2 regions of the Paenibacillus sp. FSL H8-0175 genome follow, and region 2 is predicted to be linked to the other one. Evidence: a T-box and tRNA genes for the amino acid it is inferred to sense, from the RefSeq annotation. Region 2 holds a T-box; the other holds one or more tRNA genes.

Region 1 (15,476 bases), 1.8 Mb from region 2:
CTGATAAATACAAAATACAAATGCGCATATGCGGAACCTGAGAATAACGCTCTAATAAAGCTGTACAGGTTGCCACCGAGGTTCTGGGTCAATCGTCCGTTCACATATAAGGTTAGTGCGTAATAGCCCATAGAGGCTAGCAGATAAGGTAATAAAATATACTTTAATCGACGACGGTAGAAATTAATAATCAAGCTGCGTGTCACAGGACGCCCATAATAATTATAAAACAATACAAAGCTGCTCAGAAAAATAAATGAGGGCGTACCGAATTTAAAGAAAATGTTGATCCAGTTCAGCCAGTAATAATAAGGGGAATGCAGTGCCTGCTCTCCAGCGGCAAAAGATGAGGAATGCACATGCAATACGCCTAAGATCGCTAATGCTCTGAAAATATCCAGCTGGGGCAGCCTTTCCTGTCTCGCAGTGTTCATATTATATTCCTCTTCTCTACTATGATGGTTGTTCATAGAGACGCTAAGCGGAATGTGGAAACTGAAAATACCAGGAAGCCTGCACCTGCTGATTTTACATTCTGATATTTGAAGCTGAATGCCTAGCGTGGGATTCGCCTTATCACTAACGCTAATTATATCGAATGTATCTGTTCTAAAAACTTAAGAAGAACTTAAAGTTTCCTTAATAATCTTCTCTAAGACGCAAGAAACCCTGCAGAACCTGCGCTAAAAAAACGCAATATGTAACTGCAGGGTTAAAAAAGCATCGTTTACACTTGTTCCGAATGTTCTTCCGTTGAAGAGGGGCGCAGCTCTCGCAGAGGATTGCCTCCGACAAAAGAGCCAGCCGCCACATTTTTGTGCACCACGGAGCCAGCAGCTATAACTGCCCAATCTCCAATGGTTACACCGGGAAGAATCGTTGTATTCGCGCCGATCAATACATTTTCACCGATCACCACTTCGCCCAGACGATATTCCTTGATCAGATACTCATGCGCCAGAATCGTCGTGTTATAACCAATAATAGAATTCTCACCTACCGTTATTTTCTCCGGAAAAAACACATCCACCATTGCCATAAGACCAAAAGCCGTGTGTTTACCAACCTTCATCCCCAGCATCCGTCGATAGATCCAATTCTTTAACGGTAGAATCGGACAATAGCGGGCAATCTGAATAAAAATAAAGTTGCGGACACCCTTCCAAGGGCTGACCGTACGGTAAATATACCAAAGTGAGTTATGACCTTCTACTGGATAACGGGTTACGTTTCTCACGATTCATTCGTTCCTCGCTCCATAATTTCTATAATATCCTTCATGTTATGGATGATAAAGTCCGGATCATACTTGCGGAGCGTATCCTCGCCCTTCAAAGACCAAGATACTCCAGCAGCGTATACACCGGCAGCTTTGGCTGATTGAATATCAACTGCACTGTCACCTATCATTAAGGTTTTGCGAGGATCAACACCAAGGTTGTGGACCGCTGTCAGTACGGGCTCCGGATGTGGCTTTGGTTCAGTAACATCGTTCACAGTCACAATCGTATCCATGTACTTAAGCAAATCGAACCTTTCCAGGGTCTTGATCGTTGTTGGACGGATCTTAGTAGTTACAATCCCAAGTTTGATCCCACGACGCGAGAGCTCCTCTATGGTCTCCTTTACAAGCGGAAAGGAACGCACTAACTCATCATGATGCTCATTATTATAAGAACGATAGGACTTTTCTAACGTACCATTTACATCCTCTAGTCCAGAGAATACTCTCATCTGTTGCTGAAGGGTTGTTCCCATATGCGGAATTATCTCTTCTCTGGTCAGTGGAGCCAGACCATTGTCCTTCAGCGCGTACATAAATGAGCTAATGATTAGCTCATTCGTATCGACAATCGTTCCATCCAGATCAAAAAGAACGCATTCTATCATAAGTTTTACTGCTCCTTCTTATCTCCATCCGCTGGCTGTCCTTGCTCAGGTTGTGTTCCTTGACGAGTTTTCTGCGGTGTATTTACTGCGCTTTCTGGCACTACAGTATCTGCTTGGATCGGTTTAGTACATACGATAGGGTCAGAATAATGTGCTTTAGGCTCTCCGGTTACTCTGCGAATAACGATCAGCAATATAGCTGCCACAATAATAAGTAGAGAAAGCAGCTGAGAAATACGAATATTACCATAGGCAGGATCCAGATATCCTTGTTCAAAACCTAACCATTCCATCGGACTCCATAAGCCGTTTATAAACGAAGCCAGTCCTGCACTTCCGTTAAAAGCTAAACTGTCAGTACGCACAGCCTCGATGAAGAACCGACCGATGGAATACCATATAAAGTAAGACATAAAGATTTCTCCAGCACGTACAAACTTCTGACGACGGAGAACCATCAATAACGCAATCCCTAGTAAGCTCCAAAGAGATTCATACAGGAAGGTCGGATGATGAAAAGCATCTCCTATGTACATTTGATTAACGATGAAGTCAGGTAAATGCAGTTTATCCCGTAAAAAAGATTCCTCAACTACGCTGCCGTATGCCTCTTGGTTGACAAAGTTTCCCCAGCGGCCAATCATTTGACCCGCCAGTAGTCCAGGTGCACAAATATCAACAATACGCCAGAAAGGGTAACCCTTATAACGGAAATAAATAATTCCGCAAATAATCGCTCCTATTAATGCGCCGTAAATGGCGATGCCGCCATTCCAGATCTTAAAGACGTCTATCAGATTATGCTTATAATCGTCCCATTTAAAAGCTACAAAATAAATCCGTGCCCCTATAATTGCCGAGGGTACACCCAGTAGCAGCATATCCATAAAGAATTCTTGCGGGATTCCGAACCGTTTGCCCTCGCGGATCGCAAGAAATAATCCCGCGAGTGCACCGACCCCTAGTATTAACCCGTACCAGTGTACAGGTAGTGATCCAATTGAGAATACAATAGGATCTATTGCTAATGGGAACATTGTCTCACACTCCTAATCGAGATCGTCCATATCCTCAGATATGGTCGCAGTTAACTTATTCGTAAACTGCAGGGCTGCATTAAAGCCCATTTGCTTCAGGCGATAGTTCATCGCAGCAACCTCAATAATAACGGCAAGGTTACGTCCTGGACGTACAGGAATGGTTACAAGTGGAACATCGGTATCAATAATCCGCGTTGTTTCCTCATCAAGTCCAAGCCGGTCATACTGCTTGTCTTGCTGCCAAGCCTCTAATCTAACGACAAGTGTAATCCGTTTATGATTACGGATAGCACCCGCACCAAAAAGTGTCATTACGTTAATGATACCTACTCCGCGAATTTCCAACAAGTGACGGATCAACTCAGGGGCTGTACCATGCAGCTGGTTATCTGAAGTCTGGCGGATTTCCACGGCATCATCAGCGATCAGTCTATGTCCACGTTTTACAAGTTCAAGGGCTGTCTCACTCTTACCAATACCACTACTACCAGTAATCAGCATACCTACACCATATACATCACAGAGTACACCATGAATCGTTGCTGTAGGGGCTAATCTCCCTTCTAAGAAGCTCGTCAAACGGCTGGAGAAAATAGTCGTAGCCATCGAGCTACGAAGCACAGGAAGTCCCTTTTCATTACTTATATCAATTAACTCCTGTGGCACATCCAAACTACGGGTAATTACGATACAAGGGGTATTGTCATTACAGATTCCACGAAGCCTACTTTTACGTTCAGCTTCAGGCAGCATGGAGAAGAATGCGAGTTCTGTCTTACCTAATAGTTGAACACGTTCTTCCGGATAATATTCGAAATAACCAGCAATCTCTAGTCCAGGGCGATTCAGGTCATCGACCGTAATAGGTCGTTTTAGACCTTCCTGGCCGGAAATAACCTCTAATTGAAAATGTTGTACCAATTCAGATACTTTTACTTTCTTAGCCATGTAAATTCGTCCTTTCGTCACCTGCGGTATATGTCCGCTTACTGCGTCCGGTTGACAGCGATCTCATTACAATTCCGGAGGTAATTCTCCTGCTATCTTAATTGATAACGCTTGTGAATGCAATCTTAACGCCTATCCATTACGACCCTAATTAAACAATAAAGCCACCCTTTCGGGTGGCTTTATCAAGAGAGAAAAGATCCTGCGATCTTATCCCAACAGAATGTTAACTTCGGATTCTTTATCGAAGAAGTGAACTTTGTTCATATCGATAGCCAATTTTGGCTTGCTGCCTTCGCGAGTAGTGGAACGTCCATCTACACGAGCGATTACAGTAGATTTACCAAGGCCGCTCAAGTAAAGGAGCATTTCGTGACCAAGGTTTTCAGTTACATCAACCAATGAAGTAAAGATTGTGTTCGGGGAAGCTTCCAAGAATACTGGCTCTTCATGGATATCTTCTGGACGAACGCCCATAATTACTTCTTTGCCAATGTAGCCTTTGCTGCGGATGATTTGAGCTTTTCCGCCTGGTACTTCAACATCAAGGTTCTCAGCGCGGAAACGGATAGAACCGTTTGCTTCGGACAAAGTACCATTGATAAAGTTCATTGTAGGGGATCCGATAAATCCAGCTACGAACAGGTTAGTTGGTTCATTGTACAACTCTTCAGGGGAAGCAGCTTGTTGAATGATACCATCATACATAACTACGATACGGTCACCCATTGTCATAGCTTCTGTTTGGTCATGCGTTACGTAGATACAAGTGGTTTCAAGGCGTTTAACCAGTTTAGTGATTTCAGCGCGCATTTGACCACGAAGTTTAGCATCCAAGTTGGAAAGAGGCTCATCCATCAAGAAGACTTGTGGATCACGTACGATAGCGCGTCCCAAAGCGACACGTTGGCGTTGACCACCGGAAAGTGCTTTTGGTTTACGATCTAGCAAATGCTCGATATCGAGAATTCTAGCAGCTTCACGTACTTTCTTGTCGATTTCATCTTTCTTCACTTTACGAAGTTTCAAACCGAAAGCCATGTTTTGGTATACGCTCATATGCGGATACAGGGCGTAGGATTGGAATACCATCGCGATATCGCGGTCTTTAGGTGCAACGTCGTTGACTACACGATCGCCAATGTACATTTTACCTTCGGAGATTTCTTCCAGACCAGCGATCATACGCAAAGTTGTGGATTTACCGCAACCGGATGGTCCAACCAATACTAGAAATTCCTTATCTTTAATATCAAGATTGATATCCATTACTGTTGCTTTATCTGAACCCGGGTATTTTTTGAAAATATGCTCTAAACGTACGCCTGCCATTGTATTTCCCCCTCGAGTTAATTATTGATTAATTGAAAAATTCTTTTTTCCTTGTACATTTATATTACCCTAGACGGGACACGGTGGCTATTTGTAACGTTCACAAAAAACCTATTTCCTTTTCGTCACTTTATACAAAAGCATAGTAAGCTTCACAATAGCAGCGTCCCCAAAGCTACGCACATCGGCACCCGTCTCCTGTTTTATCTTGTCCAGACGGTATAAAAGCGTGTTGCGATGAATATATAACTTCTTGGCTGTTTCACTTACATTACAATCCATCTCAAAAAACGTCTCCAGGGTCATCAGCATCTCTTTATCCGATAATACGGAAGAATAGTCGCCAATCTGTCCAAGTAACTGTTTACGCCGTGCATCAGGAATGCTGTTAACCAAACGTTCCAAATGCAGCTCCCAAGGTAAATGAATATATTCACCCACTTGGAAAATACGTCCGAGTACAATGGTCTCCCTCAGCAAGGCCACGGATCCCGTCAATCCCTTAACAGGGACTATAGCCGGAGCTACAGCCAAATGGAATACACCTACCCATTCGCTGGCTATCAGTTCGTGTAAGCCCATACTGGTCTGAGCCAGAATTTCATCTACACTCTCTTCTTCCTCATCCTTATCATCTCCGCCCGTGAGTAGTTCCTTCCGGGCCAATATTAACCATTCTTTTTCTTGAAGAGGTATAAGCAGAATTTCATTCTCAAAATAGCTGCGCAGCAGCTTCATTAAGGAACGATAAGTGATCTGCGGGCTATGTGCATTCTCACTGCTAAGTAGGAATGGAACCATATCTCCGAATAAACGTCCCTTTAGAGCCATCTCATCGGGTATCTCAGAGTCATTTTTCTCTTGCTCCAGTTCGGTGTTCAACCAGGTACCCAGCTGCCGAGCCTCCGCTTCCCCTTCTTCTCTAACCCCAGTAGCTTTTAGTGCAATTGCAAAGTTTCGAACTGCATAATTCACTAATTGTATTTCCAAAGAGTTAAGTCCATCCAATTCCACCCAGACAGCGGTTACACGTCCATCAGTCTCATATAATGGTGCCCAAAGATGACCTTCATGGATTACCGGCTGTTCTTGTGCTTCCAATCCCAGGCTAAAAAGAGAAGCTGAATGTTGCCTCCCTAACTGCTTGATTCCGGTTTTCTTTCCGGTGAGCTGCTCTAACTTTTTTCGCAATGTTTCGCTATCCATAGTCACCATACTCCACCACTTTTGCTCTTTTCGCCTATTTTAGCATATTCTCTAATATTATGTTAATCACTGCAGCAGCGCGCTACTATAATACGACATAAAAACACAAAAAAAGCCACCACCCTAAGGTGATGACTTTCTGTTTGGGATGAGCCATGAAGGACTCGAACCTTCGACACCCTGATTAAAAGTCAGGTGCTCTACCAACTGAGCTAATGGCTCATAAATGGTGGGGGATGATGGATTCGAACCACCGAACACGTACGTGAGCAGATTTACAGTCTGATGCGTTTGGCCACTTCGCTAATCCCCCAAAAAAGGTGGCTCGGGACGGAATCGAACCGCCGACACGAGGATTTTCAGTCCTCTGCTCTACCGACTGAGCTACCGAGCCATAAGATTACATGACAATTAAGCGGAAAAGTCTTACACTTCCCACTCATTTTGTGGAAAAAATGGCGGAACCGACGGGATTCGAACCCGCGGTCTCCTGCGTGACAGGCAGGCATGTTAGGCCAACTACACCACGGTTCCGCATTAATTAAAAATGGTGCCGGCGAGAGGACTTGAACCCCCAACCTACTGATTACAAGTCAGTTGCTCTACCAGTTGAGCTACACCGGCACGGTGTAAAAGCAATTCTAAAAAGATGAAAATGGTGGAGGCTGAGGGGATCGAACCCCCGACCCTCTGCTTGTAAGGCAGATGCTCTCCCAGCTGAGCTAAGCCTCCAGGTATTATGGTAGCGGCGAAGGGGATCGAACCCCCGACCTCACGGGTATGAACCGTACGCTCTAGCCAGCTGAGCTACACCGCCACAATAATTAGTATTGCTATGGATTGAAAATGGCGGAGAGAGTGGGATTCGAACCCACGCACCGCTTACGCAGTCTAACCCCTTAGCAGAGGGTCCCCTTATAGCCACTTGGGTATCTCTCCAAACGATATCAGTACCACAGCAATCCAAACAGGAATTTGACTCCCTGAAAACTGAATCCGAAACGAATCTGCATTCTAACTATAGGATAAGCCCTCGACCGATTAGTATTGGTCAGCTCCATGCATTGCTGCACTTCCACCTCCAACCTATCTACCTCGTCGTCTTCAAGGGGTCTTACTAATTGGGAAATCTCATCTTGAGGGGGGCTTCACGCTTAGATGCTTTCAGCGCTTATCCCGTCCGTACGTAGCTACCCAGCCATGCTCCTGGCGGAACAACTGGTGCACCAGCGGTACGTCCATCCCGGTCCTCTCGTACTAAGGACAGCTCCTCTCAAATTTCCTGCGCCCACGACAGATAGGGACCGAACTGTCTCACGACGTTCTGAACCCAGCTCGCGTACCGCTTTAATGGGCGAACAGCCCAACCCTTGGGACCTACTTCAGCCCCAGGATGCGATGAGCCGACATCGAGGTGCCAAACCTCCCCGTCGATGTGGACTCTTGGGGGAGATAAGCCTGTTATCCCCAGGGTAGCTTTTATCCGTTGAGCGATGGCCCTTCCATGCGGTACCACCGGATCACTAAGTCCGACTTTCGTCCCTGCTCGACTTGTAGGTCTCGCAGTCAAGCTCCCTTATGCCTTTGCACTCTGCGAATGATTTCCAACCATTCTGAGGGAACCTTGGAACGCCTCCGTTACTCTTTAGGAGGCGACCGCCCCAGTCAAACTGCCCGCCTGACACGGTCCCCGTACCCGGTAAGGGCACTAGGTTAGAACCTAGATACGATCAGGGTGGTATCCCAACGGCGCCTCCACCGAAGCTTGCGCTCCGATTTCTACGGCTCCCACCTATCCTGTACAGATCGTACCCAAATTCAATATCAAGCTGCAGTAAAGCTCCATGGGGTCTTTCCGTCTTGTCGCGGGTAACCTGCATCTTCACAGGTATTAAAATTTCACCGGATCTCTCGTTGAGACAGCGCCCAAGTCGTTACGCCATTCGTGCGGGTCAGAATTTACCTGACAAGGAATTTCGCTACCTTAGGACCGTTATAGTTACGGCCGCCGTTTACTGGGGCTTCGGTTCATAGCTTCGGGTTACCCCTAACCACTCCCCTTAACCTTCCAGCACCGGGCAGGCGTCAGCCCGTATACTTCGCCTTGCGGCTTCGCACAGACCTGTGTTTTTGCTAAACAGTCGCTTGGGCCTTTTCACTGCGGCCCCCTCGTGCTATTCACACTACCGGGGCACCCCTTCTCCCGAAGTTACGGGGTCATTTTGCCGAGTTCCTTAACGAGAGTTCTTCCGCGCGCCTTAGAATTCTCTTCTCGCCTACCTGTGTCGGTTTGCGGTACGGGCACCTTCTCCTGGCTAGAGGCTTTTCTTGGCAGTGTGAGATCATGACCTTCGCTACTATAATTTTCGCTCCCCATCACAGCCCAGCCTTAATGATGTGCGGATTTGCCTACACATCAGCCTCACTGCTTAGACGGACATCCATCAGTCCGCGTCACTACCCTCCTGCGTCACCCCATCGCTCATAGCGGATTACGGTGGTACAGTAATTTCAAACTGTTGTCCTTCGACTACGCCTTTCGGCCTCGCCTTAGGTCCCGACTTACCCTGAGCGGACGAGCCTTCCTCAGGAAACCTTGGGCTTTCGGCGGATCAGATTCTCACTGATCTTTTCGTTACTCATACCGGCATTCTCACTTGTGTAGTGTCCAGCGCTCTTTTCAGTACACCTTCAACCCCTACACAACGCTCCCCTACCCCAGATACATACGTATCTAGCCATAGCTTCGGTGGTGTGTTTAGCCCCGTTACATTTTCGGCGCAGAGTCACTCGACCAGTGAGCTATTACGCACTCTTTCAATGGTGGCTGCTTCTAAGCCAACATCCTGGTTGTCTGTGCAACTCCACATCCTTTCCCACTTAACACACACTTGGGGACCTTAGCTGATGGTCTGGGCTGTTTCCCTTTTGACAATGGATCTTAGCACTCACTGTCTGACTCCCGGCAATAAGTATATGGCATTCGGAGTTTGACTGAGCTTGGTAATCCTTGCGGACCCCGCACCCAATCAGTGCTCTACCTCCACTACTCTTATACCGAGGCTAGCCCTAAAGCTATTTCGGGGAGAACCAGCTATCTCCGAGTTCGATTGGAATTTCTCCGCTACCCCCACCTCATCCCCGCACTTTTCAACGTACGTGGGTTCGGGCCTCCAGTGCGTGTTACCGCACCTTCACCCTGGACAGGGGTAGATCACACGGTTTCGGGTCTACGTCCACATACTAATTCGCCCTATTCAGACTCGCTTTCGCTGCGGCTCCACCTTCTCGGCTTAACCTTGCATGTTAAACGTAACTCGCCGGTTCATTCTACAAAAGGCACGCCATCACCCATAGATCGGGCTCTGACTTTTTGTAAGCACACGGTTTCAGGTTCTATTTCACTCCCCTTCCGGGGTGCTTTTCACCTTTCCCTCACGGTACTGTTTCACTATCGGTCGCCAGGTAGTATTTAGCCTTAGCAGATGGTCCTGCTGGATTCATACGGGGTTTCACGTGCCCCGCACTACTCGGGATCCGTCTCGGAGAGAACACAGTTTAGGTTACAGGGCTTTTACCTCTATCGCGGGCCTTTCCAGACCTCTTCACCTACCATATTCCTTTGTAACTCCATGTGAGACGTCCCACAACCCCTAAGAGCAAGCTCTTAGGTTTAGGCTGTTCCGCGTTCGCTCGCCGCTACTGACGGAATCACTATTGTTTTCTCTTCCTCAGGGTACTTAGATGTTTCAGTTCCCCTGGTCTGCCTCTACATTTCCTATGTATTCAGAAATGAGTAACTGCGAATTACCACAGCTGGGTTTCCCCATTCGGACACCCCCGGATCAAAGCTTGCTTACAGCTCCCCGAGGCAGTTTCGTTGTTCGCCACGTCCTTCGTCGGCTCCTGGCGCCTAGGCATCCTCCGTGTGCTCTTATTAGCTTAACCTTGATTCTTCCGCAGGAAAATATCATACGATGACATTCTCTTTGGAATCATCTCACTAATAACATTTACTTGTTTGCACAAGTTGCTAAAAGATGTTCTAAAACGCAAATTCGTTTCGGTATCCAGTTTTCAAGGATCAAGTTGAAAAAGTTATTCATTTAAAAATTTATGGTGGAGCCAAGCGGGATCGAACCGCTGACCTCCTGCTTGCAAGGCAGGCGCTCTCCCAGCTGAGCTATGGCCCCATAAAATTACTCTATAGTGTTATATGGTGGGCCTTGGTGGACTCGAACCACCGACCTCACCCTTATCAGAGGTGCGCTCTAACCAACTGAGCTAAAAGCCCATATAACATATATAACATTGTGAATCAACCAATGAATTGGTTGTCCGCTTGGCAACGTCCTACTCTCCCAGGACCCTTCGGTCCAAGTACCATCGGCGCTGGAGGGCTTAACGGTCGTGTTCGGGATGGGTACGTGTGGAACCCCTCCGCTATCGCCACCAAACGCATACGAAAGAGACTTGCTCTTTCAAAACTGAACACGAGTGAGTGTTCGAACCCGAGGGTTCTATCGTGGAAGCTAAGCTTCCGATTTGAATGTTCTCATTGCAGAGAACGATTCTCCATAGAAAGGAGGTGATCCAGCCGCACCTTCCGATACGGCTACCTTGTTACGACTTCACCCCAATCATCTACCCCACCTTCGGCGGCTGGCTCCCTTGCGGGTTACCCCACCGACTTCGGGTGTTGTAAACTCTCGTGGTGTGACGGGCGGTGTGTACAAGACCCGGGAACGTATTCACCGCGGCATGCTGATCCGCGATTACTAGCAATTCCGACTTCATGCAGGCGAGTTGCAGCCTGCAATCCGAACTGAGACCGGCTTTGATGGGATTGGCTCCACCTCGCGGCTTCGCTTCCCGTTGTACCGGCCATTGTAGTACGTGTGTAGCCCAGGTCATAAGGGGCATGATGATTTGACGTCATCCCCACCTTCCTCCGGTTTGTCACCGGCAGTCACTCTAGAGTGCCCAACATTACTTGCTGGCAACTAAAGTTAAGGGTTGCGCTCGTTGCGGGACTTAACCCAACATCTCACGACACGAGCTGACGACAACCATGCACCACCTGTCTCCTCTGTCCCGAAGGCCGCTGCTATCTCTAGCAGATTCAGAGGGATGTCAAGACCTGGTAAGGTTCTTCGCGTTGCTTCGAATTAAACCACATACTCCACTGCTTGTGCGGGTCCCCGTCAATTCCTTTGAGTTTCAGTCTTGCGACCGTACTCCCCAGGCGGAGTGCTTACTGTGTTAACTTCGGCACCAAGGGTATCGAAACCCCTAACACCTAGCACTCATCGTTTACGGCGTGGACTACCAGGGTATCTAATCCTGTTTGCTCCCCACGCTTTCGCGCCTCAGCGTCAGTTACAGCCCAGAAAGTCGCCTTCGCCACTGGTGTTCCTCCACATATCTACGCATTTCACCGCTACACGTGGAATTCCACTTTCCTCTTCTGTACTCAAGCCACCCAGTTTCCAGTGCGACCTCAGGTTGAGCCCAAGGTTTAAACACCAGACTTAAATAGCCGCCTGCGCGCGCTTTACGCCCAATAATTCCGGACAACGCTTGCCCCCTACGTATTACCGCGGCTGCTGGCACGTAGTTAGCCGGGGCTTTCTTCTCAGGTACCGTCACTCCGGTAGCAGTTACTCTACCGGACGTTCTTCCCTGGCAACAGAGCTTTACGATCCGAAAACCTTCATCACTCACGCGGCGTTGCTCCGTCAGGCTTTCGCCCATTGCGGAAGATTCCCTACTGCTGCCTCCCGTAGGAGTCTGGGCCGTGTCTCAGTCCCAGTGTGGCCGTTCACCCTCTCAGGTCGGCTACGCATCGTCGCCTTGGTGGGCCGTTACCCCACCAACTAGCTAATGCGCCGCAGGCCCATCCCTCAGTGACAGATTGCTCCGTCTTTCATTCTTCTCTCAGGAGAAAAAAGAAATTATCCGGTATTAGCTACCGTTTCCGGTAGTTATCCCAGTCTGAAGGGCAGGTTGCCTACGTGTTACTCACCCGTCCGCCGCTAAGTTATTTTGAAAGCAAGCTTTCAAAATAACTCCGCTCGACTTGCATGTATTAGGCACGCCGCCAGCGTTCGTCCTGAGCCAGGATCAAACTCTCCAATTAGTATTGAAAAGAGCGATATGCTCATTTTGAAACATCTGACGAGAAAATTAATTCTCTAATTTGGATTTCACTTACGTGATTTCCCACTCACTCGTTGTTCAGTTTTCAAAGATCAATGTCTCATCTTTCGTCGTCGTTGCTTGTCAGCAGCGACCTTTATAATATATCACAGCGCCTTTGTTTTCGTCAAGCATTTTTTTAATTTCTTTTTTTGCTTGACCATTTCAGCAAGTTGTTAATCAACAGCTTGTCCAAACGGGCGAGACTTAATGTATCATATTTTTCAAAGCCACGTCAAGCATTAAAACAAAATTATTCTTAATCCGAGTAACATCACCACGCCAGGAAGCCCAAGAACCGTTACTGCGCCTATAGTTGCAGGGTTCAAAGGGATATACACCTGCGTGAGCAAACCTGAGAAGTTCACTACATATATCCCGAGTGCAGCCAATACCAAATGAACCCCAAATAAACTTAGCCACCCAAAACCCAGCTTTTTTCTAAATACAACTAAAATTAATAAGATAACGGATAATATCAATACGCCCATAGCTATCATTCTAAGCATGTAGATCCCCCTTATACATTTATTTATAAGCCCTTATATTTGACTGCTGTTCAACCCCAAGCTTTTTGCATGTTTGAGATGTATCTGATATTTACGTTCTGCGGCCTCCAAAATATATATTGCGTAATCTATCTGATCCTGTCCCAACGCCTCGTCGAACATCAGGTACGCCCTCTCCCACTCTGAATGCGCCTTACGGACCTCTAAGAGGGTTTCCCATCCCTCACTTTCCTTTTCGCCTTGTTCCTTATCCACTCCCCACCACAGCTCTCTCCACCATCCCATTTCAATTCCTCCTCAGAATAATTTTGATGCAAAATACACATCTCGTTATTCTCATTCATATCGGGATAGGGACAAACTTAGAACAAAAAAAAGGAAACCCGAGGGCTTCCTTTTTGAAAAATACCACTATAGAGCTGCTAGAATAGCTCGCGACGGCCTTCCAACGCTTTGGACAAAGTAACTTCATCAGCGTATTCAAGATCGCCACCTACAGGCAAGCCATGAGCTATCCTGGTGATTTTAATCTCAAACGGCCGAACAAGACGAGAAATGTACATCGCCGTTGCTTCTCCCTCAATGTTGGGGTTAGTCGCCATTATAAGCTCGCTTACTCTCTCATCACTCAGACGGGTCAATAATTCTTTCAGGCGAATATCATCAGGGCCGATACCCTCCATAGGTGAAATAGCACCCTGAAGAACATGGTAATATCCATTAAACTCCTTGGTTCGTTCTATAGCCACCAAATCCTTAGAGTCTTGAATCACACATATCACTGAAGGATCTCTAGTTTTGTCCTGACATATCTTACATGGGTCCGTATCCGTAATATTACAGCAGACCGAGCAATAGTGAAGATTGCGTTTGACGCTTACTAGCGCTTTTGCAAAATCAATGACTTCATCCTCTTTCATGTTAAGCACATGAAAAGCTAACCGGGCGGCTGTCTTCGGTCCAATCCCGGGCAAACGCGTAAAAGCATCGATCAGCTTAGCTAGCGGTTCGGGATAATACAAATTAATAATTCTCCTTTAGACTGAAGTGGAGTGGGCTATTAGAACAAGCCTGGGATCTTCATTCCACCAGTGAATTTACCCATGTCATTGTTAGCAAGCTCTTCAGCTTGAGTCAATGCATCATTTACAGCAGTGATTACAAGATCTTGCAGCATTTCAACATCTTCCGGATCAACGGCTTCCGGTTTAATTTGAATAGACAGCAATTTTTTGTGGCCGTTTACTTGAACAGTAACTACGCCGCCACCTGATGAACCCTCAATAACCTTGCCTCCGAGTTCCTCTTGAGCTTTAAGCATTTGCTCCTGCATTTTCTTAACTTGCTTCATCATTTGGTTCATATTATTCATACATCGTCTCTCCTTTGGAATGCGCAATTAGCGCTAGTATGTTTATATTACTCTTTTATGACAACAAGGTCTTCTCCAAAAAGCTGGATAGCCTCATCAATCCAAGGTTCAGGTTTAGCTTCTGCAGTATCGTGTTCATGCTCCAATTGCAGTTCTTCTTTGCCAGTCTGTCCCACAGACTTCTGGGCAGCTTCATTCCAGTCACGAAGCATCATGGTTACAAGTCTATAAGGTTTTCCTAGACGCGCTGCAAGCACACTCTCAATAACCTGTCTGTTTGCCGGCTTCTCAGTAGTATCGCGGTGAATCGTGTTCTTGAATGCAACAAGTACCGCATCCTCCATAATCGATACTGGCTCACCGTCTACAAACCATGCATGAACCGTTACCTTTTCCTCTTTTACTCCCTGCAGGACAAGGCTCCACTGTTTATAGACAGCTGCAAAATCGGGACTATCCTTACCAGCAATAAACCTATCTACGTTAGGAGGCATTTTCGAGGCTGAAGAAACCCGCGGTGTTGGAACCGCGTGCGATTTCGGTGCAGGAGCACCATCACGCCCTCCTCCGGAAATACCACCGGATTGCATTGCCTGTTCCAGCTTCTTCTCCAGTGCTGCGATCTGTCTTTTGAGAAGATCCAGTTCACCAGAGTCAACGCTCGAATGATTCGCGCTTACTCCGGCATTTGTTTCACCTAACGGAGCAAATGCGGCGCTCTGACTTACCTCTTGCTGCAAGCTGCAAAGCTTCATCAGCGCCACTTCAAACAGTGTCTGAGGATGTGTTGCGTATTTCATTTCACCTAGGTATTTATTGATTGTATCTACAATCTGAAATAGACGCTCCCGAGAAAATGCGGTGGCCATATCTTTAAATTCAGCAGGATTCAGCACCCTCTCTGTTAATTGATCGGCCTCGGGTACCATCTTAATCATCAATAAATCACGGAAATAATACATGAGATTCTCTAGGCATTTA
Region 2 (15,476 bases):
CAGCAGTAACCTCTGTATCCCGTCCACCCATTACTCCGGCCAGACCTACAGCTTTTACTCCATCAGCGATAACGAGCATTTGCGGCTCTAGCTTACGCTCTTGACCGTCAAGTGTAACCAAAACTTCACCTTCATGGGCAAGACGAACGCCGAGTTCTCCACCTTGTACTTTATCTGCATCAAAAGCATGCAGCGGCTGTCCATATTCCAGCATCACATAATTGGTAATGTCCACAATATTATTAATTGGACGAACCCCAGCAGCCATCAGACGATTCTGAATCCACAGCGGTGATGGTGCAGGTTTAACACCTGCAATATAACGAACTGCATAATGGCTGCAGTATTCTTCATCTTCAATCTTGACGGAAATGGAATCCGCAGCAGGACCACTGATCTCAATCATTTCGCTTTTTGGATCAGGTAATTTAACTTCACGCCCAAGAATTGCACTTACTTCATAAGCAGCACCAATCATGCTGAGGCAATCTGAACGGTTCGGAGTCAGATCGAATTCCAGAATCTCGTCATCTAAGCCGAGGACCTTGGAAATATCCTGACCAATCTCTGTCCCTTCAGGCAGCACAAGAATACCTTCTTGTTGCTCTTTTGGAAGCAATTTATCATTCAGTCCCAATTCTTTGGCCGAGCAGATCATTCCTTGCGACAGGACACCGCGCAGCTTGGCTTTTTTGATATCCAGTCCTGGCAGCTTAGCGCCAACCATTGCTACAGGTACAGTTTGACCTGCAGCTACATTTTTTGCGCCGCAAACGATTTGTAGCTCCTCATCTTGGCCCACATCCACGATACATACGTTCAGCTTGTCTGCATCAGGATGTTTTTCCTTTGATTTCACATAGCCGGTTACGATGCCGGAAATGCCTTTATTGCGGCGCTCTACGCCGTCAATCTCAATGCCGGCAGCGGTAATCTTCTCCGCTAGCTGTTCGGCGGTTACTCCTTCAATCGATGTATAATCAGCCAACCATCCGGTTGATACTTTCATATCCGCTCACTTCCTTTATGTTTCAGATGTATTTATTTCACTGTCGTTCGCGCTGCTTCCTGTGGGAGAACACTCCAAAGCCATTCTCCGCCACTATCAGCCAACGCGCCCACAAAAACTAAACGCCCTTGAATTGCTTCACAAAACTCATGTCATTACTATAGAAATGTCGGATGTCATCGATGCCGTATTTAAGCATCGCAATCCGCTCTACACCCATTCCGAAAGCGAAGCCGCTGTACTCAGCAGGATCATAGCCACCCATTTTCAGTACATTTGGATGCACCATACCTGCGCCAAGGATTTCTAACCATCCGCTTTGCTTGCATAGTCTGCAGCCATCGCCGCCACATTTGAAGCAGCTTACATCTACTTCAACACTTGGCTCAGTGAATGGGAAAAAGCTCGGACGAAGACGAATGCCTGTATTCGGTCCAAACATCTCCTGCACAAATTGTTGCAGGGTGCCCTTCAGATCACTCATTCGAATGTTACTTCCAATGACCAAACCTTCGATTTGGTGGAACTGGAAGGAATGCGTTGCATCATCATCATCACGGCGGAATACTTTACCCGGGCAGATGATTTTTACCGGAGCTTCACCGTTCATAGCCTGCATAGTACGAATCTGTACCGGCGAGGTTTGTGTGCGCATTAACAGGTCATCCGTTAAATAGAAAGAATCCTGCATATCACGTGCCGGGTGATTCTTAGGCAGATTTAGAGCTTCAAAGTTATAATAATCGGTCTCTACTTCCGGACCTTCAGCTACACGGTAGCCCATGCCGATAAAAATATCCTCAATCTCCTGTACGACTCTGCTAAGCGGGTGAATGCCCCCTTGCTGCATACGGCGACCCGGTAAGGTTACGTCTACTTTTTCAGCCTGCAGACGTTGCTGGGTTTCCTGCTCTTGAAAAGCCTCCTGCTTCGCGCCGATAATCTCCTCAATAGCACTGCGAACTTGATTCGCTACTTGCCCGATTACCGGACGTTCCTCAGCACTAAGTCCTCCCATACCGCGCAGAACCTCTGTAAGCTCACCTTTTTTACCGAGATACTTCACTCTTAGATCATTTAGTACCTGCGGATCCATAACCTCCTGCAGCTTAGCCAGCGCTTCAACCTTCAATGCTTCCAACTTCTCTTTCATGGCCGTGTACAGCCCCCTTCAATCATTGTCTAGTTCAACAAAAAAAGGCCTTTCCTCCCGGTAAGGGACGAAAAGACCGTGGTACCACCCTTGTTAGACAAGCTGATCTGTTCCCCTTAAGAGCTTCATTCCCTCTTTTGGCTGGACAGATACCTATCTCACTTTATACAGAAATAACGGTCTGTGACCGGTATCCCCTACCCTTCCCTATTAGACAACTTAAGGAATTCAGGGAACTGCTCCGGAGTGAACTTCGACAGCTCTGCTTCTTAGAAACGCTCTCAATCCGCGGCGTCTCCTCCCTGTAAGTCAGGCACTGTGTACTCTTCTCCATCACTGCATTTCACAATTCATGCTAATTGTCAGGTATCTCTTTACTACAAGAGATATGTCTCTTTATTATATGCAAAATCTGTCGTTTTGACAAGCTGGACAAAATTAGGCTAATTTTTATCTTCTTTTAAGCTGGCTTTAAGCTTCAGAGCCATTTTTCCAACTTTTTTTCAGCTAACATTCAGCGGAGCTTGATAATTTCCATTACTAGGAAGGCTTGCTTATCCACTCGGGTGCACCTTCGCAGACTATTAACTATCCTATTGGGAGGAAATCAAATGCATGTACGGAGAATAAAAGTAGCCGCGGTGCTGCTAAGCACAGCTGTACTTAGCCAATCTGCAGCGTATGGAGCTCATACCGCTTGGGCCGGGACTACATCCACCAAAATAGCAACAACAGCTTCCGTATCCGCTCTGGATAAACTAGGCTCCATAGCCTTGAAGACTAACATCAGCGCAAAGCTGACGGATGTCAGCTTATTAACTCAGGATGGCGGAAATATTCTTACATACACACTCAGCTACTCTAATGGAAGCAACGCTAGCCTCAATCTGGTGGACTTTTTCTCCAAAGTAACTACTAGCGGCGGTACAGTTATTCAAGGAAGCCCTATTACCAGCAGTGCAACCATCAAATCCATTGCCGCGAAAAGCAGTCAATCTATCACCTACTATGTAAACATCGGCAAATCCACCTCTTTAAACGGGGTCAAAATTTCATTGTACGGATGGGACTTCAACACCACCGATTATCAAAAAAAGCTAGGGAACTTCACCGTACCAACAGGATATTCACAAGCTGTCGCCAGAGGGCAGAGTAAAAAGATCACCCTAAACAATCTCCCTGTAACCACCAAGGCAGAGAGCCTGCAAATTTATAAATATAACGGTAAGGTCTATGCCAAGGTTGGCGTTAGCTTCACTAATCAAGGAACCAAGGTACTCAGTGATACTGGACTTAAAGGATACCTCGCTTCCGCTGGAGGATCTGTATTTGAACTCGCACTTGATGACACCAGCACCAGCTATAAAGTACAGCCTCAGGAAAAGAAGACGATCTACTATTTGACGGAAATCCCTTCTTATATGAAGACAGACAACATGGCGCTGCAATTTGCCGGAGAAGATGCCTCATTAAAAATAGCTTTGCCGGTTGTCGCCTACAATCTCCCCGCTGCAACAACACCGGATCTTGTCGTAGCCAGCAATGTCACGAAGAAGCTTACAATCAGCAATAATACAGTCGAAACACAGTTGAAAACGGCTAACGTCTATGCTGACAATGGCAACGCAAAGTGGACACTACAGTTCCGCATCAAAAATAGCGGCAACAAAGCGGTGAATGTGCCTGCCTATGAACTTGCTATTAAAGCCGCTGAAGGGTATAGCTTTCCGGTGGATACGAAGGATTTTGCCAGCCTAACATTGAAACCGCTTGAAGAAAAGATTATTGAACTCAGCGCAGATGTACCACTCACACTCAATCAAGGAACATTGCAGCTGCAAATGACTGAGCCGGCTGCTGAAGGCAAGATCATTTTTCCTACCGCCTATTATCAGATCCCTTACACGCTGCAAACTAACAATTGGCAGGACACGGAATACCCCATTGAGAACAGTCACGGTACATTTGTTGTCAAAATTGCAAACATTCAAAGACTCCCTTGGTCCGACAAAGACCAGATCGTAGCTAAAATCAACATCCGCAACACTAAATCAACCTCTGTTCAGCTTCCTGCGCTTACAAGTGTCGTCAAAGCTGGAGAAAGTGACATCAGCAGCACTTCCCAGGTTGTCTCAGAAAGTACGCAAACCATCCTCGGTCCAAATGAATCGGCTGCTGTGTATGTCGTAGCCAATGTTCCTTATAGCTATACTTTCAATCAATTAAAAATCACCCTGCAAGAAACTTCAGGTGAAAGTAAGCTTAACTTCCTTTCTCTAAGTACTACCCAACTGGACAGCCGGGTACAGAGTGTTGCAGCTGAAAATTCTTTCCATCTTGAGCTTGAAGGTAAAAAAGCGGAATTACTTGTACGCCGGACCCTCGTGTACCCAGGTACAGATTCAAATCTCTTGTACACAGAACTAGAAATGAACAGTGAGGAATCGCGTAAATCCGAACAGGCTCAACTCGTAGCCTATTACAAAACACAAGACAATCAATATTATGAAGCCGAAGTCACCCAGTCCAAAACCTCCACCAGTCCTAACGGAAAAAGTCTGGTCACCCTCTGGAGTAAGCTCCCTCTCGGTATAGATCCAGCGAACCTTGTCCTATACATCGGGGAGGGTGTTTCTGAAGGCAAGCTTACCGCTCCTGGCGGTCAATCGACGGGTTATATCAATACGGTATCACTTGGACTGAACCAGCTGGGAGTGGAGCCCAAAGGCAATCTTTTGAACGTGGAAATGTTTCCTTATACCCTATCCGTTACAAATGCAGTCGCCACCGTCACCGCTGGTAAAGATACGCTCAGCACTGCACTAACCTACAACATGTCAGCCAGCACGCTTTATGAATCAGGCACCTACGAGCACAAACTGGTGTTGGAGCTGATTGACCCCTTAGGACAAAGCATGGAAAAAACATTAACACTTGGCACAGATCTACAATTAGGTAACTTCAAGTCGTACACCACAACCTTCACAAGCAGCCTGTACAAAACACTGGGTGGCGGCGCAATCCGGTTGAATCTATACGACGAATTCCAAGGCCATCGAAATCTGTTGGGAACACAAACCTATGTTGTCACTTATCAGGCGGCAGCAACGACTTCGAACAGCAACTCTACTTCTGGCACAGATCCAGACACCAGCAATACATCCGGCAATTAATATGATGAGCTATGGAGGATAGAAATGAAGAAGAAAAAAATAGTGTTCTGGACTCTTGGAGTAGTAGTTGTAGCCACAGCAGGAATGCTGGTTTATACATTGTTACCTGATAAGAACAGTCAAGCCGCTGAAGTGCCTATTAATACAGCTACCGTTACAAAGGGCGATATCGTAGTTAGTGTATCCGGAGCCGGCTCCGTGATTGCTACAGAAACTGGTAAAGTAAAAACGAAGGACAGCGGGACGGCAGCTGAGGTTCTTGTCAAAGAGGGCGATCTCGTGAAAAAAGGCCAGACTTTGATTACCTTTGAAGGCAATGATCTGAGTGACAATCTCAAGCAGGAGCAAACTTCACTTGCCTCGCTTGAGACCGATCTTGAGGACAAGCAGGAGCAATATAAGAAGCTGGCCGTGGCAGGTGCATCAGAAGATGAGCTAGGCAATGCCAAACGTTCGATTGAAAAGGCCAAAACCGACATTTCGGCGCAACAGGAAAAAATAGCTTCTATCCAAGAAGATATGCTTCCTCCTGATCCGTTAACGGCTCCTATTGATGGAACTGTAACGACAGTTAATATTGCAAGCGGCGAAAAAGCCATGGACGGCTCTGAACTCATCGACATTACCGATTATGCTAATTTAAGTGTAGTTGTGCAGGTGGATGAGCTTGATATTCCTACTGTAAAGCTAGGGATGCCTGCCACTATTTCATTGGATGCTCTGCCTGATACGGAATTCAAGGGAACGGTTACGAAAATAGCTAATGAGGGCACCGCCTCAAACGGTGTTTCCCTCTTCGATGTTACCATAGGTCTAACAAGCTCCGAAGGTGCTCTTGTTGGAATGTCTGCGGAAGTTTCAGTAACCACTGCTGAGAAAAAGGATGTATTAACAGTACCTATTGAAGCTGTACAAGAAAGAAACGGAAAATACACAGTTTCTATTCCTCTAGCAGCGGGTTCAGTCACAACTTCCAAAACTGCTGGCGAGGGCCAAGTACCAATGCCTAGCGGTGCCCCTGACGCTCGCGACGGCGCTATGCCCAGCGGGGCTCCTGACGCTAGCGACGGCGCTATGCCCAGCGGGGCTCCTGACGCTAGCGACGGCGCTATGCCCAGCGGGGCTCCTGATGCTCGCGGCGGCGCTATGCCCAGCGGGGCTCCTGACGCTCGCAGCGGCGCTGCCGGTGGAAGAAATCGCGGCAATAGCTCAGGACAGATGGTCACTGTCGAAGTGGGTCTCCATGATGAGAGCAGCATTGAAATTGTCAGCGGACTCCATGAAGGGGACCAGGTGATCATCCCTACCGTAATCTCTACGAAAACCGGAACAACCAGCACGGAAACGGAAACTAGAGGTGGTATGGGCGGTATGGGTGGCGCTGGCTTCGGCGGCAGTGGCTTTAGTGGGGGTGGCGGCTTCACCGGAGGTGGCGCTGGTGGTATGGGCAGCGCACCAGGTGGTGGCGGAGGTGGCGGCAGATGAGTGCTTCAGCACCTCTGATCGAAGTTCACGACATGTCCCACGGCTACACAATGGCCGGAGAAACCATGACGGTCTTAAATAGCCTTTCCTTTACAATTGATCTGGGGGAGTTCGTAGCTATTATTGGTCCCTCCGGTTCTGGTAAATCAACACTCATGAATATGCTTGGTTGCCTCGATATCTCCGATGAAGGAAGTTATCTTCTAGATGGACAAGAGGTTCGCAAGTTATCCGACAATAAGCTCGCAACGATCCGCAATGAGAAGATCGGCTTTATCTTTCAAAATTTCAACCTGCTCCCCAAGCTGTCAGCCATTGAAAATGTGGAGCTGCCATTGATTTATCGTGGCCTCTCCCATCGGGAAAGAAGACAACTAGCACAGGAAGCACTCATTAAAGTAGGGCTGGAGGATCGGATGCATCACCGCCCTTCTGAGCTTTCGGGAGGACAGCAACAGCGAGTAGCGATTGCCCGGGCTATGGCGGGATCCCCCCCTATTCTACTTGCCGATGAACCAACCGGGGCACTGGATACACGGACGGGACAGGAAGTCATGCAAATGATACGTGAGTTAAATAAGCAAGGACATACCATCATCCTTATCACACATGATCTGGAAATAGCTAAACAAGCGGAGCGGATTATTCGTATTCAGGATGGCAACCTCGTGGAAGATCGGAGGAATGCGGGGTGAAATTGTACCAAAGCATGCGAATGGCCCTGAAGAGCATCAACAGCAGTAAGGTTAGAGCTTTTTTAACGATGCTTGGGATTATTATTGGAGTCTCTTCGGTCATCATTCTTGTTTCTGTTGGGCAAGGAACTACTTCACAGATCACAGAGCAGCTAAACGGACTAGGCACAAACCAACTCACTGTAAACATTACTGGCCGTGGGGCGACTACCTCTCTCACCTATGAGGAAGCCCTTGCTCTAGGGGATATAGAGGGTATAGCAAATGTAGCTCCTGTGATCAGCGGCAATGCTACAGCCAAGAATAAAACAGACAACGTTAGTGTAACTGTAGAAGGAATCACCCCCTCTTATGAGGAGGTAAAGGATTTTCATGTACAGGCAGGCCGCTTCTTGCTTGATATTGATAACGAATACCGGCAAAAGGTAGCGTTGATCGGTTCAGGTACGGCCGAAGATTTATTCGGTACAGACAATCCTGTAGGGCAGAAGGTCCAGTTAAACGGAATTAGCTATAAAATCGTTGGGCTTTTAGAAACAAAAGGCTCCAGTCTAAGTGGTTCCAACGACGATATCATACTAATTCCTATAAGCACTGCAGAACGCCAATTAAAAAGTAAAGGCGTCCGTTCCATCACCATTAAGACAACTTCAGCAGATACTGTAGCAGCTGCAAAAGAAAAACTGGAAAGTACGCTTGATGCTAAATTCAATTATGCGGATAATGCTTTTAGTGTGTTTGATTCTCAGGAAATGCTGGAAACTGTCAATTCCACAACAGATACACTTTCCATGGCGCTTGCAGGCATAGCAGGCATCTCACTTTTTGTCGGCGGCATCGGAATCATGAACATCATGATCGTATCTGTCAATGAAAGAACACGTGAGATTGGTATCCGTAAAGCAATTGGTGCCAAAAAATTCGATATCCTCGCTCAATTCATGATTGAATCCATCGTGCTCAGCGGTTTGGGTGGGGTGCTTGGGGTCGGCATTGGTATCGCGGGCAGTTGGCTGCTGGGTAAATACTCAGCACTTACAGTTTCCATTGCTTGGGATATGGTACTGATTTCTTTTATTTTCTCCTTACTCATCGGCGTGATTTTTGGAATGATGCCTGCGAACAAAGCCGCACGACTTCGCCCCATTCACGCACTGCGTAACGAATAATGAATGATTAGCTGTCCTATAGTCATTAAGATGACTAAGGGCAGTTTTTTTCAGCAGCTGTAAAAGGTATCATTTATGCTCGAGTTGGGTAATAGGAACCATCGGTTTGAATATAGATAATTCAATAGGCCCATACACTAAACTTTAAATTTTGTCATTTTGATTATTATCTGAGTAAAGATTGCTCTATAAGCAGCACGTCCTATATACTTGATATACTAGAAACTACCATTTACTCACACGTACACTTTCCTATGTTTTCCCACTATGTATACAACACCTCTTTTATCCCAAAAGCACCTTCAAACATCAGTGAATGAATTAAATTACGCCTGACCATAGATTGCGTTCTGCAGGTTCTACTTAAGCAGCAATAGATTTTCTTAATCATCTTATACAGGGAGAAGATGACTGTGGCAGGATTCTTTGAGTTCAAGGTAACACGCAAACTATTCTATGTCTTCGCTGCAATCTCCGTCCTTCTGGTTGGGATCAGCGTCGCCTCGCTACTCTATTTAAATTACACGATTAATAGATTGTCAGATTCTCTTTATGATGATATATATCAGAACTCTAAGCTCATACTGAGCGCGGATCGTGATCTGCATCAAGCCGCTGTAGCCTTGCAAATCGCAATGGGTCCAAACCTAACAGCCGCAGAAGGTGAACAGTTCACTAAGGAGTTTATAGATAATAATCTTCAAGCGCAGGAACGAATAAGTGTAGCAAGATCTAATATCAACGCTATAAAAAACCCTTACAGTGATATGAAACAAAGTGGAATTATCCTTTCCGAATTAAAAAACGAGCTCAGCTCCTTCGAAACTACCATTATCAAATGGAAAAATTCAGGGTATACGCTAATAACAGAACGGACGAAGAGCAGCTGGAACCCAGATTCATATTCTGCGCTCACCCTAAACTCGCAATTCAATGAAGCTAGGGCACATCTCGATCAAGCAGAGGACTTGATTGGCAACTACGCCTTGCAAGTAACGGATGGATTTGGAGATAAAAAAAGCGCTTTGTTCTCTCTTTATTCACTTCTCTTATTTGTGTTTCTCCTAGTTATTATTTACCTTGGACGCAAAATCATCTGGCTCCAGAATGAAATGCTGGAAGAACAAACACTTTATCAGCTTATCGGTGAAACCATGTCTGATTTCATTATTTTGACGGATCCCAACGGGTTGATTCTATATGCTTCTCCCTCACACTCCAGTATTCTAGGCTATGTGCCTAAAAAAGGAGATCCGTTATCCAACTACATACGTGAACCGGAAATTGCCTGGGCTAAATTAAAAAGTGTTGTTCAGGGAACTCCGCGCATTTCTGAACTGCGCATGCGCGGAGCAGAAGGTCAGTGGGTATGGCTTGAAACTAAGGTGTCACCTGTTCTCGGCAGCCGTAAATTTCCAGCACAATTTATGCTGTTATCTCGGGAAATTACCCAGCGAAAACAATACGAAGAACGACTACATAAGCTAGCCTTCTATGACCATTTAACAGCGATTCCCAACAGGGCTCATTTCAAAATGTATATGGAGAACCTTATCACCCAACCCGAAGGACGGAGGCAAAATATTGCGCTTGCCCTGCTGGACTGTGATAGATTCAAGCAGCTAAATGATACCTTAGGCCATCTGGCTGGAGACGAATTTCTTCAGCTGCTCTCCCGTGAACTTCAGCATACGGTTAAAGGAATAGGTCAGGCCTTCCGGATCGGCGGAGATGAGTTCGCAGTTGTACTGCATCGATTCACTTCTCCAGAGATGCTTGATGAAACACTGCAGCGGTTACTTAAACTGTTCAACAAGTCTTGGTCTGTTGATAACGGGTCCAGCTTCCACACCTCCGCGAGTATCGGAGTCGCTTTATTTCCTGAACACGGTAGCAGTATTAATGAACTGCTGCGTGCCGCCGATTTGGCGATGTATCGCTCCAAAGACCATGGTGGCAATAAAGCCAATCTCTACTACGAGCTTGTGGACGAAGGTTTAGCTAACCAGACCATTGTAAAACCATAAGAGCAAATAAAAAGCTGTCTCAGGAAAAATCAACCCTGAAACAGCTTTTTTTGTATGGCCTCTAACTGCTTAACCGAAGATGATCTTCTGAAATTTCGTCAATCTCCTGATCACGATCCCGAACTAAGACCTTGGTTAACTCTCCATTCGTAGAACAATCAATGAAACGGTCTCCGTCCCCATCTTTTTCTTCCCAATCATTAAGCCGCAAAATATATCCGATAGTTTGGGTATCTGGCAGCACTTCGATGCGGGCTACTGCACGCCCGTTCTCCATATAACGGAAATCGCATTGTCCATCCTGGATTCCTGTATCCCAAACCCAAAGATTCCAGCCTTGGTAATTCTGATCTGGGCGTTCATAGTGTATTTCGATAATTTTAGAGCGTGGGGCTGGCTCACCACATTCATCATAAAGGACCATCATCGACAACCCTTCCACCTCTACCTCATTGCCTTCGATTCTGCGGATGGCTTCTATCCCGGCACGGGTATGGTCTACTACTACGTTCCAACTATCAGCAACCTCAGGAAGTGATACCGACATCCGGTCATTATTAGCATTGAAGACAACGGTAATATTGTTCCAGAGATCGCCTCCTGCATGGCTTCTAAGCAGATACGATACTATTCCGCCATCACAACGCAGAAATTCTAAGGAGCGTTCAATTTCCTGGCGGCCATGCAGACGAAATGCCGGATGTGTACGCCGCAGCTCGATCAGGCCTTTATAATATTGAAATACGGGCTTAAATGCGCTTTTCATATTCCAGCGGATCGAGTTGACCGCATCACCGCTGCGGTAGCTGTTATGATCTCCAAATTTACTGCGCAGGAGCTCATCTCCTGCATGCAGGAAAGGAATCCCCTGCGAGGTCAGAATCATTCCGTTAGCAAGCAAGGATCGACGTACAGTTTCATTACCGAGAATATTCTCCTGATCTACATTCACGTATGGATTGGCAAGGGCCACTGCCTCTTCCAGATCTTCGTTATCCATGTTAGCGATTACCGGAAAATCAGCTTCCTGACTCCCTCCTTGAACGATAAGCATCTTATCCCATAAATTCAAATTATCATGGGCAGTTACATAGTTCACCGATTCCACAGGCGAGTCCGTAAACTCATGAATTGCTCCTTTAATTCCGGCTGCAATAGCACCTTCTTTGCCGTATTCGCCTGTCACGAACCCTCTTCCGAAGCCATCACTATCCCCTTTGATTGCTGAACGGAAGTTATCGTTGAAGACAGCATAGCCCTTGCCCCGTTGTACACCTTTTAGCGTTTTAGTGGCCAGCGGAGAATCTCCACCCGTCCAAGGTTCACCGTAAAGCAACAGATTCGGATTCACTTCTAGCCGAAGCTCTTCGGTAATCTCCCGCATGGTAACACTGTCCATCAGTCCCATTAGATCAAACCGGAAACCATCAATATGATATTCCGAAGCCCAATAAGATAAGGAGTCCTTAATAAATTTACGGACCATCGGACGTTCTGTAGCCAGCTCATTGCCAACCCCGGAGCCATTCGACAAACGTCCCGTAAAATCGCGGCGATAGAAATAATCTGGGACAAGCGGCTCAAAGGGGCCATTCTCCACAGCATACGTATGGTTGTAAACGACATCCATAATTACCGCGATCCCGCGGCTGTGTAAGGCCTGCACCATCTCTTTAAATTCACGAATCCGCAAGCCAGGATTGGCAGGATCGGTGCTGTAAGATCCTTCAGGTACATTATAATGCTGGGGATCATACCCCCAATTGTAGTCCACATTAGCTATGGAGGAACCCCGATTGACCACCTTCAGCTCATCCACGGTCTGAAAATCAAATACCGGCATCAGATGTACATGGGTAATCCCTAATTCAGCCAGATGATCAATCCCCACTGTATTTCCTGCCGAATCCTTTAATCCAAATTCGGTAAATGCTTTGAATTTACCCTTATAATGCATACCTGAGCTCTCATGTGAGGAGAAGTCACGAACATGCAGTTCATAAATCACTGCGTCGGCAGGATGCTGTAACGGAGGCGCTACATCCTGATCCCAATGTTCTGGATTCGTATCCTGCAAATTAACGATTGCTGATCTTAAACCATTTGCAGATACCGCTGTTGCATAAGGATCTACTGCTTCCGTCACATTGCCATCTGCAAAAACAGCACGGTACATATAATATTTCCCTTTTAGATCACCTGATAACTTGGTCTGCCAGACTCCACCATTACTACGCTGCATATATACAATACGTCCATTGTCCATAGCACTCTTAGGTGACTCAGTATTCAGTTGATGCCCACCTGTTTCGTACAGTACTAGGGACACAGCAAGTGCCGTAGGTGCCCAGACTTTAAATACACTGTACTCCGTTGAATACGTCAAGCCTAAATCCTTGCCCTCGTAGACTTCCATCATCAATTCTGCATTTATATAATTTTTACTCATGAATTAACACCATCCTATGGCTCCCCACCTAACCCTGTGGGGTTGCTTATAAGTCCATATATTACCAATTCATTTCATATTAATACTTGCACAGCGCTGCAAGTCGGCAAATGGAGTATAAACTTTCTATGGATCCTTACTATTATATGTACGACATATTTATAGGTTTGGGTTCCTTATCGACTTTATGCTCATTACTAATACTATCGGTATAGACATCTGCGCAATAAAGAAAATAAACAGTGAACAGTAAATGAGGTCGAATTACAGAAAATTATAGGTTAAAAAACATAAAAAAGCCGACCTCCAGCCATCGGAAGTCGGCAATAGTAGTTGGAAAAACAGTAGAACGCTAAAACGGATTAATGCATGCGTAAAAAGTTACTTAGCGATACTTTGAACAAGCGCAGCGACTTCTTCAGCCGTGCCAAGCTGCAACGCTTTTGCAGCCAAATCCTTCATGTCGGCAGCCGACAATTTAGAAATTTGACTACGCGCTGGCAAAATGGAAGTTGCACTCATGCTGAATTCGTCGAGACCAAGACCCAGTAGCAGCGGAATAGCTGTTGCGTCACCAGCCATTTCACCACACATCCCCGTCCATTTACCTTCTGCATGGGCTGCATCAATTACATTTTTGACCAAACGCAGGATGGCTGGATTGTAAGGCTGATACAGGTAAGATACCTGTTCATTCATACGGTCCGCAGCCATTGTATATTGAATAAGATCATTCGTACCGATACTGAAGAAATCAACTTCCTTAGCAAACTGGTCAGCCAGTACAGCAGTTGATGGAATCTCAACCATTATGCCAAGCTGAATGTTGTCTGATACTTCCTTACCTTCTTCCCGAAGCTTAGCTTTCTCTTCGAGCAAAAGATCACGTGCAGCACGGAATTCACCAAGCGTAGCTATCATAGGGAACATAATGCGAAGATCCCCGTGAACACTTGCTCTTAGTAATGCGCGTAATTGAGTACGGAAAATATCCTGACGATCCAGGCAAAGACGGATCGCACGGAAACCAAGGAAAGGATTCATTTCCTTCGGAAGGTCAAGATAAGGCAGCTCTTTATCGCCACCGATATCCAGGGTACGTACGACTACCGGCTTACCCTTCATGTTCTCAAGTACAGTACGGTAGGCGTTATATTGAATTTCCTCAGAAGGCAGCTTATCGCGACCCATGTAAAGGAACTCAGTGCGGTACAGACCTACACCTTCGCCACCATTCTCAATGACACCATTCACATCATTTGGTGTACCAATATTGGCAGCTAGCTCAACATGTTTACCGTCTGCTGATACTGTAGGTTCGTCGCGAAGTTTCTTCCATTCTGCGATTTGCAAGTCGTAAGCTTCCTGCTTGCGAGTGTACTCTGCCACTTCAGCTTCGCTAGGATTGATCAGAACGTCTCCGTTCAGACCATCGACAATCACCAAATCGCCAGAATTCACTTCTGACAGAACCGTTTTAGTTCCAACAACCGCTGGAATTTCCAAAGAACGGGCCATAATTGCAGAGTGAGAAGTCCGTCCACCGATGTTCGTTGTGAAGCCTTTAACGAACTTACGATTAAGCTGTGCTGTATCCGATGGTGTTAGATCTTGAGCAATCACGATTACTTCTTCACTGATTTCTGCAGGACTTACATAATGAATGCCCAGCAGGTGGTTCAGCAAGCGCTTGGTAACATCACGCATATCAGCTGCACGTTCCTGCAGATAGGCACTCTTCATATTTTCAAACATCTCAATGAATTGCGTAGCCACTTCGTTTAGCGCATAGTCCGCGTTAACCGATTCCTCACGGATTTTATCAATTACAGGATTGATCAGCTCTGGGTCATCAAGAATAAGCAGATGTGATTCGAAAATCTCAGCCTTTTTCTCCCCCAGCTCTGCCAAAGTACGCTCTTTAATCGTTTGCAGCTCCACTCTTGATTTGGCGAGTGCATCATTTAACTTAGCGACTTCTGCTTCAGTATCACTGATACTTGTCTTCGTAATCGTATAATCCGGATGTTTCAGGATAAAAGCACGGGCTACTGCAATCCCTGCTGAAGCCGCGATTCCTGAAATCTTATTCATGGATTTCCCCTAGCCCTTCTTTAATCATTACTTCTTGAAGAGCGTTCAAAGCTTCTGCTTCTTCGCTTCCTTCAGTAATCAAAGACAAAGTATCTCCAGCTTCAAGACCCAATGACAATACGCCAAGAATGGATTTCAAAGTTACTTTTTTACCTTTAGCTTCTGCATATGCTTCTGTACCTTTGAATTTTGTTGCTGTATTTACCAAGGCAGTTGCTGGAC

What was found. A T-box is a leader RNA that pairs with one kind of tRNA and senses whether it is charged. The one in region 2 lies ahead of pheS (phenylalanine--tRNA ligase subunit alpha), so its partner is inferred to be a tRNA-Phe.
Region 1: it has a tRNA-Phe gene. The T-box ahead of pheS (phenylalanine--tRNA ligase subunit alpha) is inferred to sense a tRNA for this amino acid. The anticodon was not compared.

Annotation. Positions count from the first base shown of each region.
Region 1 is NZ_CP150299.1:137,298-152,773, reverse strand. It holds gene MHH46_RS00760 (acyltransferase) at 1-434, opposite strand, end outside; gene MHH46_RS00755 (DapH/DapD/GlmU-related protein) at 728-1,237, opposite strand; gene ppaX (pyrophosphatase PpaX) at 1,234-1,890, opposite strand; gene lgt (prolipoprotein diacylglyceryl transferase) at 1,896-2,927, opposite strand; gene hprK (HPr(Ser) kinase/phosphatase) at 2,940-3,878, opposite strand; gene MHH46_RS00735 (ABC transporter ATP-binding protein) at 4,089-5,210, opposite strand; gene MHH46_RS00730 (CdaR family transcriptional regulator) at 5,322-6,416, opposite strand; tRNA gene MHH46_RS00725 (tRNA-Lys) at 6,566-6,638, opposite strand; tRNA gene MHH46_RS00720 (tRNA-Tyr) at 6,644-6,729, opposite strand; tRNA gene MHH46_RS00715 (tRNA-Phe) at 6,738-6,810, opposite strand; tRNA gene MHH46_RS00710 (tRNA-Asp) at 6,873-6,950, opposite strand; tRNA gene MHH46_RS00705 (tRNA-Thr) at 6,965-7,040, opposite strand; tRNA gene MHH46_RS00700 (tRNA-Val) at 7,073-7,148, opposite strand; tRNA gene MHH46_RS00695 (tRNA-Met) at 7,157-7,233, opposite strand; tRNA gene MHH46_RS00690 (tRNA-Ser) at 7,264-7,355, opposite strand; rRNA gene MHH46_RS00685 (23S ribosomal RNA) at 7,438-10,364, opposite strand; tRNA gene MHH46_RS00680 (tRNA-Ala) at 10,534-10,609, opposite strand; tRNA gene MHH46_RS00675 (tRNA-Ile) at 10,634-10,710, opposite strand; rRNA gene rrf (5S ribosomal RNA) at 10,757-10,873, opposite strand; rRNA gene MHH46_RS00665 (16S ribosomal RNA) at 10,998-12,555, opposite strand; gene MHH46_RS00660 (pro-sigmaK processing inhibitor BofA family protein) at 12,857-13,114, opposite strand; gene MHH46_RS00655 (DUF2508 family protein) at 13,157-13,408, opposite strand; gene recR (recombination mediator RecR) at 13,546-14,145, opposite strand; gene MHH46_RS00645 (YbaB/EbfC family nucleoid-associated protein) at 14,184-14,495, opposite strand; gene dnaX (DNA polymerase III subunit gamma/tau) at 14,543-15,476, opposite strand, start outside.
Region 2 is NZ_CP150299.1:1,958,368-1,973,843, reverse strand. It holds gene pheT (phenylalanine--tRNA ligase subunit beta) at 1-1,009, opposite strand, end outside; gene pheS (phenylalanine--tRNA ligase subunit alpha) at 1,128-2,162, opposite strand; T-box leader at 2,223-2,508, opposite strand; gene MHH46_RS08425 (hypothetical protein) at 2,774-5,335, shown strand; gene MHH46_RS08420 (efflux RND transporter periplasmic adaptor subunit) at 5,360-6,820, shown strand; gene MHH46_RS08415 (ABC transporter ATP-binding protein) at 6,817-7,515, shown strand; gene MHH46_RS08410 (ABC transporter permease) at 7,512-8,684, shown strand; gene MHH46_RS08405 (sensor domain-containing diguanylate cyclase) at 9,098-10,711, shown strand; gene pulA (type I pullulanase) at 10,773-13,160, opposite strand; gene ptsP (phosphoenolpyruvate--protein phosphotransferase) at 13,542-15,254, opposite strand; gene MHH46_RS08390 (HPr family phosphocarrier protein) at 15,247-15,476, opposite strand, start outside.